Regions from separate parts of the Vreelandella janggokensis genome, predicted to be linked through region 3. Evidence: predicted binding sites of a transcription regulator. Region 3 holds the regulator's gene; each other region holds the start of a gene.
The links. Region 3 encodes sigma-54, which starts transcription at its own class of promoters, with help from an activator protein. Its sites were predicted from a motif close to TGGCACNNNNNTTGCTNT; they were not measured.
Positions count from the first base shown of each region.

Region 1: QC816_RS02925 (sugar phosphorylase) is a predicted target of sigma-54. The motif match lies at 1,250-1,267, and genes of this name have one in related genera.
Region 2: QC816_RS02585 (formate/nitrite transporter family protein) is a predicted target of sigma-54. The motif match lies at 1,974-1,991, and genes of this name have one in related genera.
Region 4: QC816_RS12920 (HAD-IIB family hydrolase) is a predicted target of sigma-54. The motif match lies at 1,966-1,983, and genes of this name have one in related genera.

Region 1 covers NZ_JARWAJ010000001.1:635,132-638,439, reverse strand. Annotated here, with positions in the region: gene ribD (bifunctional diaminohydroxyphosphoribosylaminopyrimidine deaminase/5-amino-6-(5-phosphoribosylamino)uracil reductase RibD) at 1-676, opposite strand, end outside; gene nrdR (transcriptional regulator NrdR) at 679-1,155, opposite strand; gene QC816_RS02925 (sugar phosphorylase) at 1,300-3,063, shown strand; gene dsbG (thiol:disulfide interchange protein DsbG) at 3,236-3,308, shown strand, end outside.
Region 2 covers NZ_JARWAJ010000001.1:553,617-556,924, forward strand. Annotated here, with positions in the region: gene QC816_RS02575 (fructosamine kinase family protein) at 1-493, shown strand, start outside; gene cynS (cyanase) at 497-937, opposite strand; gene QC816_RS02585 (formate/nitrite transporter family protein) at 1,010-1,822, opposite strand; gene QC816_RS02590 (MipA/OmpV family protein) at 2,483-3,196, shown strand; gene QC816_RS02595 (alpha/beta fold hydrolase) at 3,193-3,308, opposite strand, start outside.
Region 3 covers NZ_JARWAJ010000001.1:949,626-952,933, forward strand. Annotated here, with positions in the region: gene QC816_RS04280 (PTS sugar transporter subunit IIA) at 1-167, opposite strand, end outside; gene hpf (ribosome hibernation-promoting factor, HPF/YfiA family) at 172-480, opposite strand; gene QC816_RS04290 (RNA polymerase factor sigma-54) at 567-1,988, opposite strand; gene lptB (LPS export ABC transporter ATP-binding protein) at 2,093-2,842, opposite strand; gene lptA (lipopolysaccharide transport periplasmic protein LptA) at 2,853-3,308, opposite strand, start outside.
Region 4 covers NZ_JARWAJ010000004.1:232,441-235,748, reverse strand. Annotated here, with positions in the region: gene QC816_RS12925 (glycosyltransferase family protein) at 1-980, opposite strand, end outside; gene QC816_RS12920 (HAD-IIB family hydrolase) at 977-1,885, opposite strand; gene QC816_RS12915 (OmpA family protein) at 2,310-3,299, opposite strand.

The DNA.
Region 1 (3,308 bases), 310 kb from region 3:
TGGCGATGTCAGCGGCATCATCCAAGCCGAGTTGCTCGGCACGAACCGTCAGGCGTGAATCATCCATGATGACGGTCTCCACACCACTCAATATCGCACTTGAACGGGCACGTAATCGTTGAACCTGCGCGCGCGCCTCAGGGCCAGTAATCCACTGGGATTCACCCGACCCCATGGCGGTGCGACCATCGAGGCTCATCGCCATCTTCATGCGCACAAAGGGACGTTTGCTCGCCATACGGGCGATAAAGCCAGGATTGAGCGCGCGGGCGTCTGCCTCCAGCAACCCGACTGACACCTCGATCCCCGCATCTTCCAAAAGGCGAATGCCCCGGCCACTGACCTGAGGATTGGGGTCTACCATGGCCACCACTACGCGCGCCACCCGAGCGTCTTGCAACGCCACGGCGCAGGGGCCAGTGCGGCCAATATGTGAACACGGCTCTAACGTGACATAGGCGGTCGCGCCACGAGCGTTCTCGCCCGCCGCAACCAATGCATTGACCTCCGCATGCGGCTCACCCGCGTAGCGGTGATAGCCCTCGCCCACAACCTCACCATCGCGGACAAGTAAGCAGCCCACACGAGGGTTGGGGTCGGTGGTGTACAGACCGTATGCCGCTAACGCCAGCGCGCGGGCCATGTAACGATGGTCATCGGTACTGAACAAGGCCACGCTCACGTTGAGGGCCTGCCGTCAGCAGGTTCCTGGGACAAGCGATCAATTTCAGCCCGGAATTCGTCCAGATCCTGAAACTTGCGATACACGGATGCAAAGCGAATGTAGGCCACCTGATCGAGGGTGTTCAAGGCCTGCATGACCGACTCACCAATATCGCGGGCGTCAATTTCCCGGTCTCCCCGCGCGCGAAGCGTCTGGCGTATCCGCTCGACGGACGCCTCAATAGCTTCTGCGCTGACCGGCCGCTTTTCGAGCGCCCTCAGCATACCGGCACGCAGCTTGGTTTCGTTGAAGCTTTCGCGCGAACCGTCAGACTTGACCACACGGGGCATGACCAGCTCGGCGGTTTCATAAGTGGTAAAACGCTCCTGGCAACTTGCACATTGGCGACGGCGACGCACCTGGTCACCGTCGGCTACCAGCCGCGAATCGGTCACGCGAGTATCGTTAGCACCACAAAAAGGGCAATGCATGGCGTTCAACCTGTTGTCGGCCCGTGCGAAAGCGCTGCACGAGAAAGCAAAATACGACCTGTTAATGCGCTATTAACCGCCTATTGTAACGTTTTGGCACACAAGCTGCACCGTTTGTGGAAGCCTGTTTACTGGGACACCCTTATGACCGCCTTCGACGACACTGTGCACGTTTATCTGGATCACCTTTACGGGCCCCGCGCCACGGAGGTTCAGCGCCGCCTGAATCAACGCCTGGCGCATTTTTGCCCAGCGTCGGAGCCGCAACTTTCCATCGAGCAGCAGGGTCAGCGTGCACCATCGTGGAGCGAGAAAGACCAGTGGCTGATCACCTATGGTGACTCTATCGTTGATGACCCAGCGCCCCCGCTGGCAGTGCTCGACGACTTTTTGCAAGCGCGTCTCGGTGAACGTATCAGCGGCGTCCACGTACTGCCGTTTTTCCCGTGGAGCAGCGACGACGGCTTTTCAGTAATCCACTACCGGGAAGTAAACCCCGACCTGGGCGACTGGCAGCATATTCAGACCCTTGCCCGCCACTACGACCTGATGGCGGACCTGGTGCTCAACCATGTGTCCCGGGAGTCGTTATGGTTTGTCGACTATCTTAGCGGTAGCCTACCGGGGCGCGATTATTTTATCGAAGTCGACCCCGACACCGATGTGTCGGCAGTGGTTCGGCCACGTAGCAGCCCGCTGTTGGTGCCGATATCCACCCGCCGGGGAACAAGTTACCTATGGGCGACGTTTTCCGAAGACCAGCTCGACCTGAACTTCGAAAACCCCGATGTGCTGCTGGAATTTGTCGGCATCCTGCTGTTTTACCTCGAGCAGGGCACCCGTATCGTGCGCCTGGACGCCGTCGCCTTTCTATGGAAGCGGCTGGGAACCAACTGCATTCACTTGCCGGAAACCCACACCGTCGTGCGATTGCTACGCGCCATTGTGGACCACGTTGCCCCCGGCACGCTGCTGATCACCGAAACCAACGTGCCGCATCACGAAAACATCAGTTACTTCGGTCTTGACCGCCTCGCCGACGGCCCGCCCGACGAAGCCCACATGATCTACCAATTCACCTTGCCGCCGCTGCTGTTGCACACCCTGACACGGGGCGAAACGCATACCCTGCAAGGCTGGCTGGCCAGCCTGCCGCCGCTACCCGACCACTGCACCTATCTCAATTTTACCGCCAGCCACGATGGCATTGGCGTACGCCCACTGGAAGGCCTGTTACCCGATCACGAACGCGATGCGCTGCTCGAACTGATGCACCGATTTGGCGGCTTTGTCAGCATGCGCAGCAACCCCGACGGCAGCGACACCCCCTATGAAATCAACATCACCTGGTTTGAAGCCATGCAAGGCACGCGCAAAGGCCCCGATCCGTGGCAAATTGCACGTTTCTTGTGCAGCCAGGCGATCATGCTCAGCCTTCAAGGCATTCCGGCCCTGTATATCCATACCCTGACCGGCACGCTCAACGACGTGGAAGGCGTTGAGCGCAGCGGTCGCTTACGCTCTATCAATCGCCGCCGCTGGCAGCGCCGCGAACTCGATTTACTCCTCGACAGCACCGCCACACCCACCCATGACGTTTTCAATGCGCTGAGTCGATTGCTGGACTGCCGACGCCGAGAGCCCTGTTTCCACCCCAATGCCGCACAGCGCGTACTGACTTCGGATCCATCGTTGCTGGCCATCGAACGTGGTCCGCTGGCCAACGGTCGCCGCCTGTTGGCGCTATACAATGTCACCGAGGTGCCCCTATCATTTGATCAGCTCGGTGATGACGTCCAGCACGCCTTATCGTCAGTCCCATGGCAAGACCTCAACGCCCGATCCTCTGGTCAAGCCACCGACCCTTTGCCTCCCTATGCCGTGCGCTGGCTGGTTCATGGCCCTTGATATTCCTGGCATCGATTTATTAGCGGAAAAAGATGCCGATTCAGGCCCTGCGCGTTAGGCTATCTCCTCGATTCTGCAACGATTGAGGAACGCTATGCGCGATGGGTTCACCCTGCACCGCTTATTCCAACCCCGGCCAGCATCACGCCGTTCGCCCCTATTCGGCAGCGCGATGCTCGGCATGCTCATGATGCCGACAGCCCAAGCGGACTCTCTCCCCGCCCCTGTACAGGCACTGGCGGATC
Region 2 (3,308 bases), 400 kb from region 3:
GGATAACGCCTGTGGCAGCACCCCTCAGCCCAATGCACCGTTGGACGATGGACGTGTTTTTCAGCGCGAGCGGCGGCTGTTGCCTCTCGGCGACGCCTGCTATCAGCGCGGTTTGCTCGATAAAAAGCTTTATGAGCGCATCGCCCGTCAGGCACATGAGTTGGAAGATTGGCTGCCCGACAGGCCCGCGAGCCTGGTGCACGGCGATCTGTGGTCGGGCAATGTGATGTTCACGCCGCGTGGCCCCGCCATTATCGACCCGGCGATATATCGTCACTACCCGGAAGTCGATATTGCCATGTTGACCCTATTTGGCTCCCTGGATGAACGCTTTTTCGAGGCCTACTGGAACGGCGACGCCCCGGCCGATTGGCCGAGGCGTGAAGCGTTATTTCAACTCTACCCGCTGCTTAATCATTTGCTGCTCTTTGGGGCGAGCTATCGCAGCGGCGTTGAACGCAGCATTACCGCGCTCGAGGCGTACCAGAAGTAGGCGTTACCAGGACTTATAAGGTAAAAACTTGCCATTCAGGGTAAGCAGAACACGGTCGCCTTTGGGATCTTCCACCTTATCGACGTCCATGGTGAAATCGATAGCACTCATGATGCCGTCGCCAAACTGCTCCTGCACCACATCCTTGAGTGTCTCGCCATATACGCCGACAACTTCATAGAGCCGATAAATGAAGGGGTCCTGTGGGATGGCTTCATCCCACACCTTGGTCGGGAATGTCACCAGGGCATCGGCAACGTCGCTCTCGACATCCAGCGTGTTGCAGATCTTTTGGGCGATATCGGGGCTGGCGCTGTTCATGCCATAGCAAGCTGACGCTACCCACACAGGCGACATCCCGACAGCGGTGGCGATATCATCCCAGCTCATTTTCTTGCGCGCTTTGGCGGCAAGCAGGGTGTGGCGCATTTCAAGTTTATCCATGAGAGTTCTCCCGTGTGGTAAAGGGCGCATGGCGCCCTGTTTTGTTAGCTGTTTTAAATCAATGGATCTCGATCAAGATAAATTTTTCTTGGGCTGGGTACGCACGTGGGTGGTGTAAAGAACCAGACCGACCAATGTCAGACCACCGACCAAGTTACCCAGAACCGTGGGGATTTCATTCCACATGATGTATTGATACAGCGTAAATTCAGCGCCCATCATCAGGCCGATCGGGAAGAGGAACATGTTGACCACGGAATGCTCGAAGCCAAGATAGAAGAACACAATGATCGGCATCCACATGGCCATGATCTTGCCGGATACCGTTGTCGAGATGGCGGCACCCACAACCCCCATGGAAACCATCCAGTTGCAGAACATGCCCCTCAGGAAAAGCACAATCCAACCGGCTAGGCCAGCATCCTGGTAACCCACAGTACGGCTTTCACCGACAGACATCATGGTCTGGCCGACGGCGTTGATTTCCTCAGTGCCGCCCATGGTGAAGTTCATATAGCCAAACGTGGCAATGAACAAGGCGCCCCCCAGGTTACCAAGTCCTACCAGCCCCCAGCACCTGAGCATCCGTGGCAGGGTGACCCCGGGTCGTTTATCGAGCCAGGCGATTGGAACCAGCGTGAAAACCCCGGTGAGCAGGTCATAACCCATCAAGTAGAGCATGACAAAGCCCACGGGAAAGAGCAGCGCTCCAATCAGGAAATTACCTGTTTGGGTGGCGATAGTAATGGCGAAAATAACCGCCAACGCCAGGGTGGCCCCCGCCATGAAGGCGCGAATAAGCGTATCCCGGGTGCCCATATAGACTTTCGCTTCACCCTGGTCTACCAGCTTGGTAACAAACTCACTGGGCATTAGATATGACATGAATAGGTTTTCCTGTGTCATTTTCGGTTGATTAACGCCGCGCCTGAATGTCCAGTGTTAGTCCTTTAGTCTTTAGCCCTTTGCGTTAGCTTTTTGAGTTAGCTCTTCGATTGGATCTGGGTATTGCAGGCGCTGAGCTCGTTGTCAGGGTGCTGCATTTGGCATGCCAATTTATTAACTGGAGGGCTGAGAAAATCGTAAAATCGATTTATTTCATTGATTTATTTTTTTTAAGGTCGAATTTATATTTTCCAGTGGTGTGGTGAGAATCAGCCATCGCAAGGCTTGCTCGGTGAGGGCTGCACCACTGAGGGGCACACTCGTGGGCTGTGCACGATCTTGTTGCAAGAAGGCCGTTCTGTCGTTGATTGTCTCGGTGGTAGCGTTGATTCGGTGGGAGAAGTTAAATTGACGGAAATGAAGGCGAATGCTAGCTTACATACATAAATGTATGTTAGGCGTGGCTCCTGCGCCACGCTGATCGTCAATTCATTTGCAGCTGGCCATTCCTGGTCAGGATTTGTCGCTGATTGCTTACGTCAAGGAAGACGGCCTTTGGTTGGTTAAGGCATTGCTTCCAAACCTAAATGATAACAGTGGGTTTTAACCATGAGATCGAGACTATCTGCCCTATCATATTTTACGCTATCCACGTTGCTGATGGTTGCATCAAGTAGCGCTTTGGCCCAGTGGGAAGGCAGCGTTGGCGCCGGTGTATTTAGCGTTCCCGACTATCTGGGTAGCGACAAAAATGAAACGCGTGGCTGGCCAAGTGCCAGCGTTACCTATGGTGATACCTTTTATGCCAGTGTCCGTGATGGTATTGGCTGGAATTTACTTCGCCAGGGAAACTGGAAGGTTTCACCGTTCATCACCTACCTGCCGGGGCGTGATAACGATGGCGAGCTAAGCGGCCTTGACGAGGTAGACGATGGTGCAGCGGCGGGCGTACGTGTCCGCTATTCAAACGGCCCGTGGGGGCTGGAAGCCGCGACGAAAGCTCCTCTAGGCGGCGATGTAGACGGCTATGAAGCTGACCTTAAAGCCAACTGGCGCACCATGCTGTCTCAGCAAATGGCGTTTTCGATTGGTCCTGAGTTGACCTACTCAAGCGATGACTGGACTCGCGACATGTTCGGCATTTCGCCAGCAGAAAGTGCGCGCTCAGGGCTAGCCATCTACCGCCCGAACGATGGCTATGTCCGTTACGGGCTGAACAGCCGCCTGAGCTATTACCTGACCCGCGATTGGTCGGTAACGGGGTTACTCGGCGTGACGCGGTTAACAGGCGATGCCGCGGACAGCCCGATCGTGGATGACGTGGGTGACAAGACCCAAGTGATGGGTGGTGCGCTGATCAACTATCATTTTTAGCCGCGAGGGTGGATCAGACGTTGCCACCAACGACTGATCCGCTGCCCCGGGGTAGCTGTCTGGGGAGAGGCAATGTCGCCATAGCGGCTCAGAAAGCGCTTGAGGGGAGCCA
Region 3 (3,308 bases):
CTGCCGAGGCGTTCACGACCAATCAAACGGCTGAACACTTCCTGGCTGTCGAGGCTGGGAATGTTTTGTGCGATAAAGGTGCTGAAAAACTCCAGCACCCGTTTTTTGCTGCCCCCGGGCACATCGTAGAGAACGCGTTCCGGGGGGAGGATTGTGGCCAACGTCATTGAATTAACGCACACCTGCGCCCTGGGCGCGGGCTTGTGCTTTTTCCTTATGCTTAACGAGCTGTCGATCAATCTTGTCCGCCAGGGCGTCGATGGCGGCGTACATGTCATTATCGAGGGCCTCGGCATGCAAGTCAGCTCCTGCCGCGTGGAGTGTGCAGGCGGCCTGTTGACGCTCTTTTTCGACCGAGAGCGTTACCTGCACGGTGGTGATGTTGTCGTAATGGCGCTCAACGCGTTCCAGCTTTTCGTTGACATAGTCACGCAAGGCGTCAGTCAGATCTACATGATGACCGGTGATATTGACTTGCATTGACGTACTCCTTATCCGTCGGACTGTCCTTCGATTGTAACCCTTTTTGGCGTTAAGCAAAGCCCTTGTGTTGAGTTTCCGTTTGCTTAACGTAAGCGACGCCGTTCGCTGGACGAAGGGATGCCCATGCCTTCGCGGTATTTGGCAACCGTGCGACGTGCTACGTGGATGCCGGCTTCCTCCAGCAGGGTGACCAGACGGCTATCTGACAAAGGTTTGCCGGGGGGTTCTTCCTGAATCAGTTTTTTGAGTCGAGCGCGTATGGCCGTGCTGGAGTGGCTGTCGCCGTCCTGGCCACTGATCTGGCTGGAAAAGAAGTATTTAAGCTCGAAAATTCCCCGCGGTGTATGGATGAACTTCTGGGTGGTGACGCGAGAGATGGTCGACTCATGCATCTCTACCGCATCGGCAATATCGGCCAGTATAAGCGGTTTCATGGCCTCTTCGCCGTGTTCGAGAAAGCCGATCTGGCGAGTGATGATTTCGCGGCCGACGCGTAACAGGGTGTCGTTGCGGCTGGAGAGGCTTTTGATCAGCCAGCGGGCTTCCTGCAAGTGATCCTTGAGGAACTGGTTATCATGACTCTTGTCGGCGCGCTTGATCAGGCTAGCGTAGTCGGGTTGAATCCTGAGCTTGGGTAAGGCCTCTGGGTTGAGTTCGAGGTGCCAGCCTTCGTTATCGTGGCGAACCACCAGGTCGGGAATCACGTAGCTATCGTCAGTGGCGCTGTAAACGCTGCCGGGGCGCGGGTCCAGGCTTCTGATCAGTTGGATGACGTCATCGAGTTGCACATCGTCCAGGCCGAGTCTTCGCTTGAGGAGGCGCTGATCATTTTTACCCAGCGCTTCAAGGAACTGGCGAACCAGACGCCGCGCAGGAATCAGCAGCGGTGTGTCACCGGGTAGTGCGGCGAGCTGAAGCATCAGGCATTCGCGAAGATCGCGGGCGAAGATGCCGGTGGGCTCGAACTGTTGCAGTCGCAGTAGAATGGTTTCAACCTCGCGCTGGCTGAGGCCTTCCACGCCCTGGTCTCGCAGTCCTTCGCGGATATCGGCAAGGGGCTGGGTGAGATAGCCGTTAGCATCCAGTGCGTCAATCAGGCTCTCGGCCACCAACTGTTCACGTTGGCTCAAATCGGTCATGGCGAGTTGCCAGAGGAGGTGGCCATGCAGCGTTTGCCCGGTGGCCTGGCGCTCGAAGTCAGGCCCCTCGCTACTTGTGCTGCCACTGCCCATCGTATCCTGATAGGTATCTGACCAGTCGCTATCGACGGATAGCTCCTTGGGAATGCTATCTGCCCACTCGCTTGCTTCCGGCTCGCTGTCAGCTTGCTCGCTTTCGCTGAACTCATCTTCCTGCTCGAGCATGGGGTTGGCGTCAAGCGCTTGCTGGATTTCTTGGCGTAAATCGAGCGTTGATAGCTGTAGCAGGGCAATTGCCTGCTGCAGCTGGGGTGTCATGGTGAGCTGAGTGCCGATCCGCAGTTGAAGAGAAGCTTTCATGACCATCTGAGAACCACTCGTTTATCGGAAAGCATCCACCCTAGTGCGAGTTGTGTTTGGGTGCAAGTGCAATAAGTATGCCATCGGCAATAAATATGCCATTGATGGCTTTAGAGACGGAAATCAGCACCTAGGTAAACGTCACGCACCTCCTGATTGTCAAGAATGGCGGCCGGCGAACCGCTGGCGATAATATGCCCGTCGCCGACGATATACGCCACATCGCAAATATCCAGCGTTTCACGCACGTTATGATCGGTAATCAATACGCCAATACCTCGCTCCTTCAAGGCGCGGATGATCGACTTGATATCGCCCACGGAGATGGGGTCTACACCTGCAAAAGGCTCATCAAGCAGGATGAACGCAGGCTCTGTCGCGAGGGACCGGGCGATCTCGACGCGGCGCCGTTCGCCTCCGGAAAGGCTCATGCCCATATTGTCGCGGATGTGGGTAATATGGAACTCTTCCAGGAGTGTTTCCAGGCGTGCTTCGCGTCCGGCTCGATCCAGGTCGTGACGGGTTTGTAAAATGGCCATGATGTTGTCGGCGACGGAGAGTTTGCGAAAGATCGACGCCTCCTGGGGCAAATAGCCAATGCCTGCCTTGGCACGCTCGTGCATGGGTGCTCGGGAAAGGTCCAGGCTATCAATCCCGACGCTGCCTGCATCTGCCTTGACCAGGCCGACAATCATGTAGAATGAAGTGGTTTTACCGGCGCCGTTGGGGCCGAGCAAACCGACGATGCTGCCTTGTGAGATATCCAGGTTGATGTCTTTTACGACGCGTCGGCGCTTGTAGCTTTTCGCCAAATGGCGGGCGTATAGCGTTTGTGTTGCGCTGTTGTCGGCAACTGCCATCAGGCTCTCCTTATCCCTCGGGTTGCAGCGTCATGCGGATGCGCTGCGACTCTTGATTGTCGACGTCGGAGCGCGCCTTGACGAACTCGCGGTCGATAAAGTATTCCAGCCGCCCCCCGGTGAAGCGGTCGCCTTGCTGGATGATTTCCGCCTGGTCAATCAACTCGACGCGTCGCTCGGCGACATGGTAGATCACCCTTCGACCCCAGCCTTCCATCGGGCCATCCTGGTCTTCGGGTTGCCGCCGCAAATAGGCCCGTTCGCCCAGCGCCGTGGCCCGCGAGAGCTCGCCTTCCTCATTTCGCTGGATTTCCACTTCGTCGCCTCTTATCAGCATGTTGCCTTGGCGAACTTCGACGTCGCCGGTGTAGACCGCTGTACCGGCGCGCTGATCCAGGTCGAGCTGGTCGGCGACGACTTCAACCGGTTGCTGGTGATTATCTGCGGTTGCGTAAAAAGGCACTAG
Region 4 (3,308 bases), on a different contig from region 3:
AACGCCAGCCGGTAGTAGGTGGCTTTCAGGGTGCGAAAATCTTCACTGCTGAACGTGATCCCTTGAGTGGCCAGCTTTCGGTAAAGGGCTTTGGCGATATCCAGGCTCATGCGGTTCAAACCGGTATCAGGGTTTTCCTCGCTGACCGGCTGGTGCTTATGGTCGTAGGCATCGGCAATGTCGACCTGACAAAGCTGACGCGGCGAGTAATTGCGCTGAAGCTCGGAGAGAACGCCAATCTCAAGCCCCCAGTCTGCCGGGATGCGGATCCCCTCCAACACGTCGCTACGCATGGCGAACTCACCCGAGAGCGGATAGCGGAAGCTGTCCAGGTAATCGAGGTAAGGCAACGGACCACACACAGTTTTTAGCGCCCTCAGCAGCGGCGTCACCATCAGGCGCGATACTCGCCCGTTGAGTTTTCCCTCGGCAATGCGCGGGTAGTAGCCCTTGCAGAAACTGTAGTTAAAACGGGGATGGGCAACCGGGTACATCAATCGCGCCAGCAGCCCCCGGTCGTAGGTCAGAATATCGCAGTCGTGCAGCCCCACCACCGATGACCGCCCAGACGCCAATACATAACCCGCGCAATACCAGACGTTGCGCCCTTTACCAGGTTCAAGTGCGCCCAGCCCGTGCTGTTCAAGCTCGGTGTCCAGGGCACGCAGGCGGGGCCCGTCGTTCCATAGGATACGTGTGTGCTGAGGCAGGCGTGAAAAGAACTCCCGTGCATATAAAAACTGCTCGCGATCGGCCCGGTCCAGGCCAATCACGATCTCGCCGAGATAGGGTACCTTGACCAGTTCATCGACAATGGCCGAAAGTGCCGGACCCTCAAGCTCTGAAAACAATGATGGCAGGATCAACCCCATCGGGCGCCGCCGGGCAAACTGGCTGAGTTCTTCTTCCAGCGCCTCAACCGGGCGACGCGTCAGATTGTGAAAGTCAGTAATCACGCCGTTCTGGTGGAAATCACTCATGCGTTTGCCTCCTTTGCATCACGCGGATTGGTCGGCGTAAACGCGTTACCCCACCAGTGAGACATGCCTTCTACCCAGCCCTCGGGGCCAGTGGCTTGTGTGCGGTAAAGATGGGGGTTAGTAGGGTCAACCGTCAGCTCATGGTGGCCACGGATCACGACCGCCTGATCGACGACGTTTAACATCGACACGTCGTTGGGGCCATCGCCCAGGCCGATGGACAGCGGCTCACGACCGCGCAGCGCCCGGAATCGCCCAACCAGCCAGGTGACCGCACTGCCCTTGTCGGATGCACGACCCATAACATGATAAAAGCGGCCACCCTGGGTAAGTTGCAGGCCGTCACCTTCCAGGGCGCGGCGAAACGTCTCCAGCGACGCGTCATCGTCGTGCCACAGCAAGGGCTCGCTACCCTCGCGCTGGCGGGCAAGTTGTGCCTGGATAGCGTCGAGTCCGGTCAGCCCCGTCAAGTCGTCAAGGGTAAGCTCACTCATCGGGGTAAACCGCACATCGAGCCGTTTGCGCCAGACCTTCAAACGGGCCCGAATAAAACCAATATCAACGCTTGGATGCTTGATGACCATCCCGTCGCGGCCGTTGCCCGGCCGATCCAGCCGCGCGTGGCACCAACCAGGCGGAAGGCCGATGACAGCACCATTTTCAGCCACGAACGGGGTCATCGTTAGCCCAAGCGTTTCACGCAGAGGAAGCAGTTCAGCACGCGTTTTACTGGTCACGGGGATCACCGGTATCTTCGCCTGCTTTAATCGGGCGAGCCAAGTCCTCGCCGGGGAAGCGTCATAGCTATGGTGGTCAAGCAGCGAACCGTCGAGGTCGGTGACCACTAGGCGCGACAGCTCCACTTGGTCATCGGGGGGCGCCGAAGCGCTGGCGTGTTCAAGCATGGCGCAGCCTCTCTACTGCTAAGCGGTGGACGCGCTCAATCACCACTTGTTGGAGATGGCGATGACAGCGTGTTTATTGCCTAGCACAATACGTGCCAACACTTTTAACGCTTTGATATCCATAAGGTGGAGAGGGGGAACACCCAGAGGCGAGAACGGGTGCCCCCGAGGCAGACATTGCAGCGCGCTTTTTTGGTGCACTCAGAGAGGGCATGCACAGGCACCAGCGCCAGGATGGTGCCGCCCAGCATTACATTTGATAACAAAAAAACCAATACAAAGCTTGGCAAGACTTAATAAATAGCTATACTCAAATTGTACCCACTGGCAACCCTGTACACCCCACCCCCCTCTGCCAGTGGGCTGCAGTGAGCCAAGCCCTTTATGCCCGCCTTCCCCGGCGGGCTTTTTTTCTGCAAGGGTTTTATTCTACGTGGATGACAACTTCGACTCGGCGGTTACGCGCCCGCCCTTCTGCCGTGTCATTATCTGCCAGGGATTGAGTAGCCGCCAGCCCAACGGCACGTAAGCGATCCGATGCAACGCCCGCCTCTTCCAAGGCCTCCACAATCGCGATCGCCCGGGCACTGGATAGCGCCCAGTTGGATGAATATTCAGGGGTGTCAATCGTTCGACTATCCGTATGGCCCTCAACCCATACTTCACCGTCATAACGCTGGATGGTGTCAAGCAACGTGCTGATCAGTTCGCTTCCACCATCGGTTAACCCCGCTTCTGCTGAGGGAAACAGCAGCTTGTCCTGCACTCGCAAACTGATACCTTCTTCTACCCGTGAGACTTCGACACCTTCTAAATCAGGTAGATAAGGGGAGCTCTCCATCTGCTCTCTCAGGGCCAATGCAGCGTCAATGGCATTATCGCTGAGCGTCTCGACATTACTTGGGGGATTATCCGTGAGGACCACCATATAATCAGCCAGCGGAAATTGAAGCGCTGACTGTTCAACCGGCACCAAGGGCATCGGCAAACGGCGTTCAGGCAACGCGGCTGGTGATTCTGCTACCGGGTCAGGCATGGCGAGCAGCGGGGGGACACCCCGCGTGGTTCGTCTGGGCCGCCCAGCCACCCCCTGAGCCGCCGTGATCGTGCTGGTCAGCAACTCGCCACCCAGCCAGTTGGTCGAATATCTTCGCTCATCACGCATATTGGCAAGGGCTTCTGGCAGCGGTACTTCAAGCGGCGGAGGCGAATCAAAAAGCGGTTCAGGTGGTGGTTCTGTGGCCATCCACGCCGGGCTTGTGGCACCGGCTGCCGCAATAATGATCACAAACAGCGCCACCAGCAGCGTCATGATATCGATGTAGCTCACCATCCAGATGCTACCGCTGTCATCTTCACGGTACGGGGACATGAGCGAGTCGTGGCGAGGTCCACTGCGGTGATCTTCAAGCATCCGTGTGAT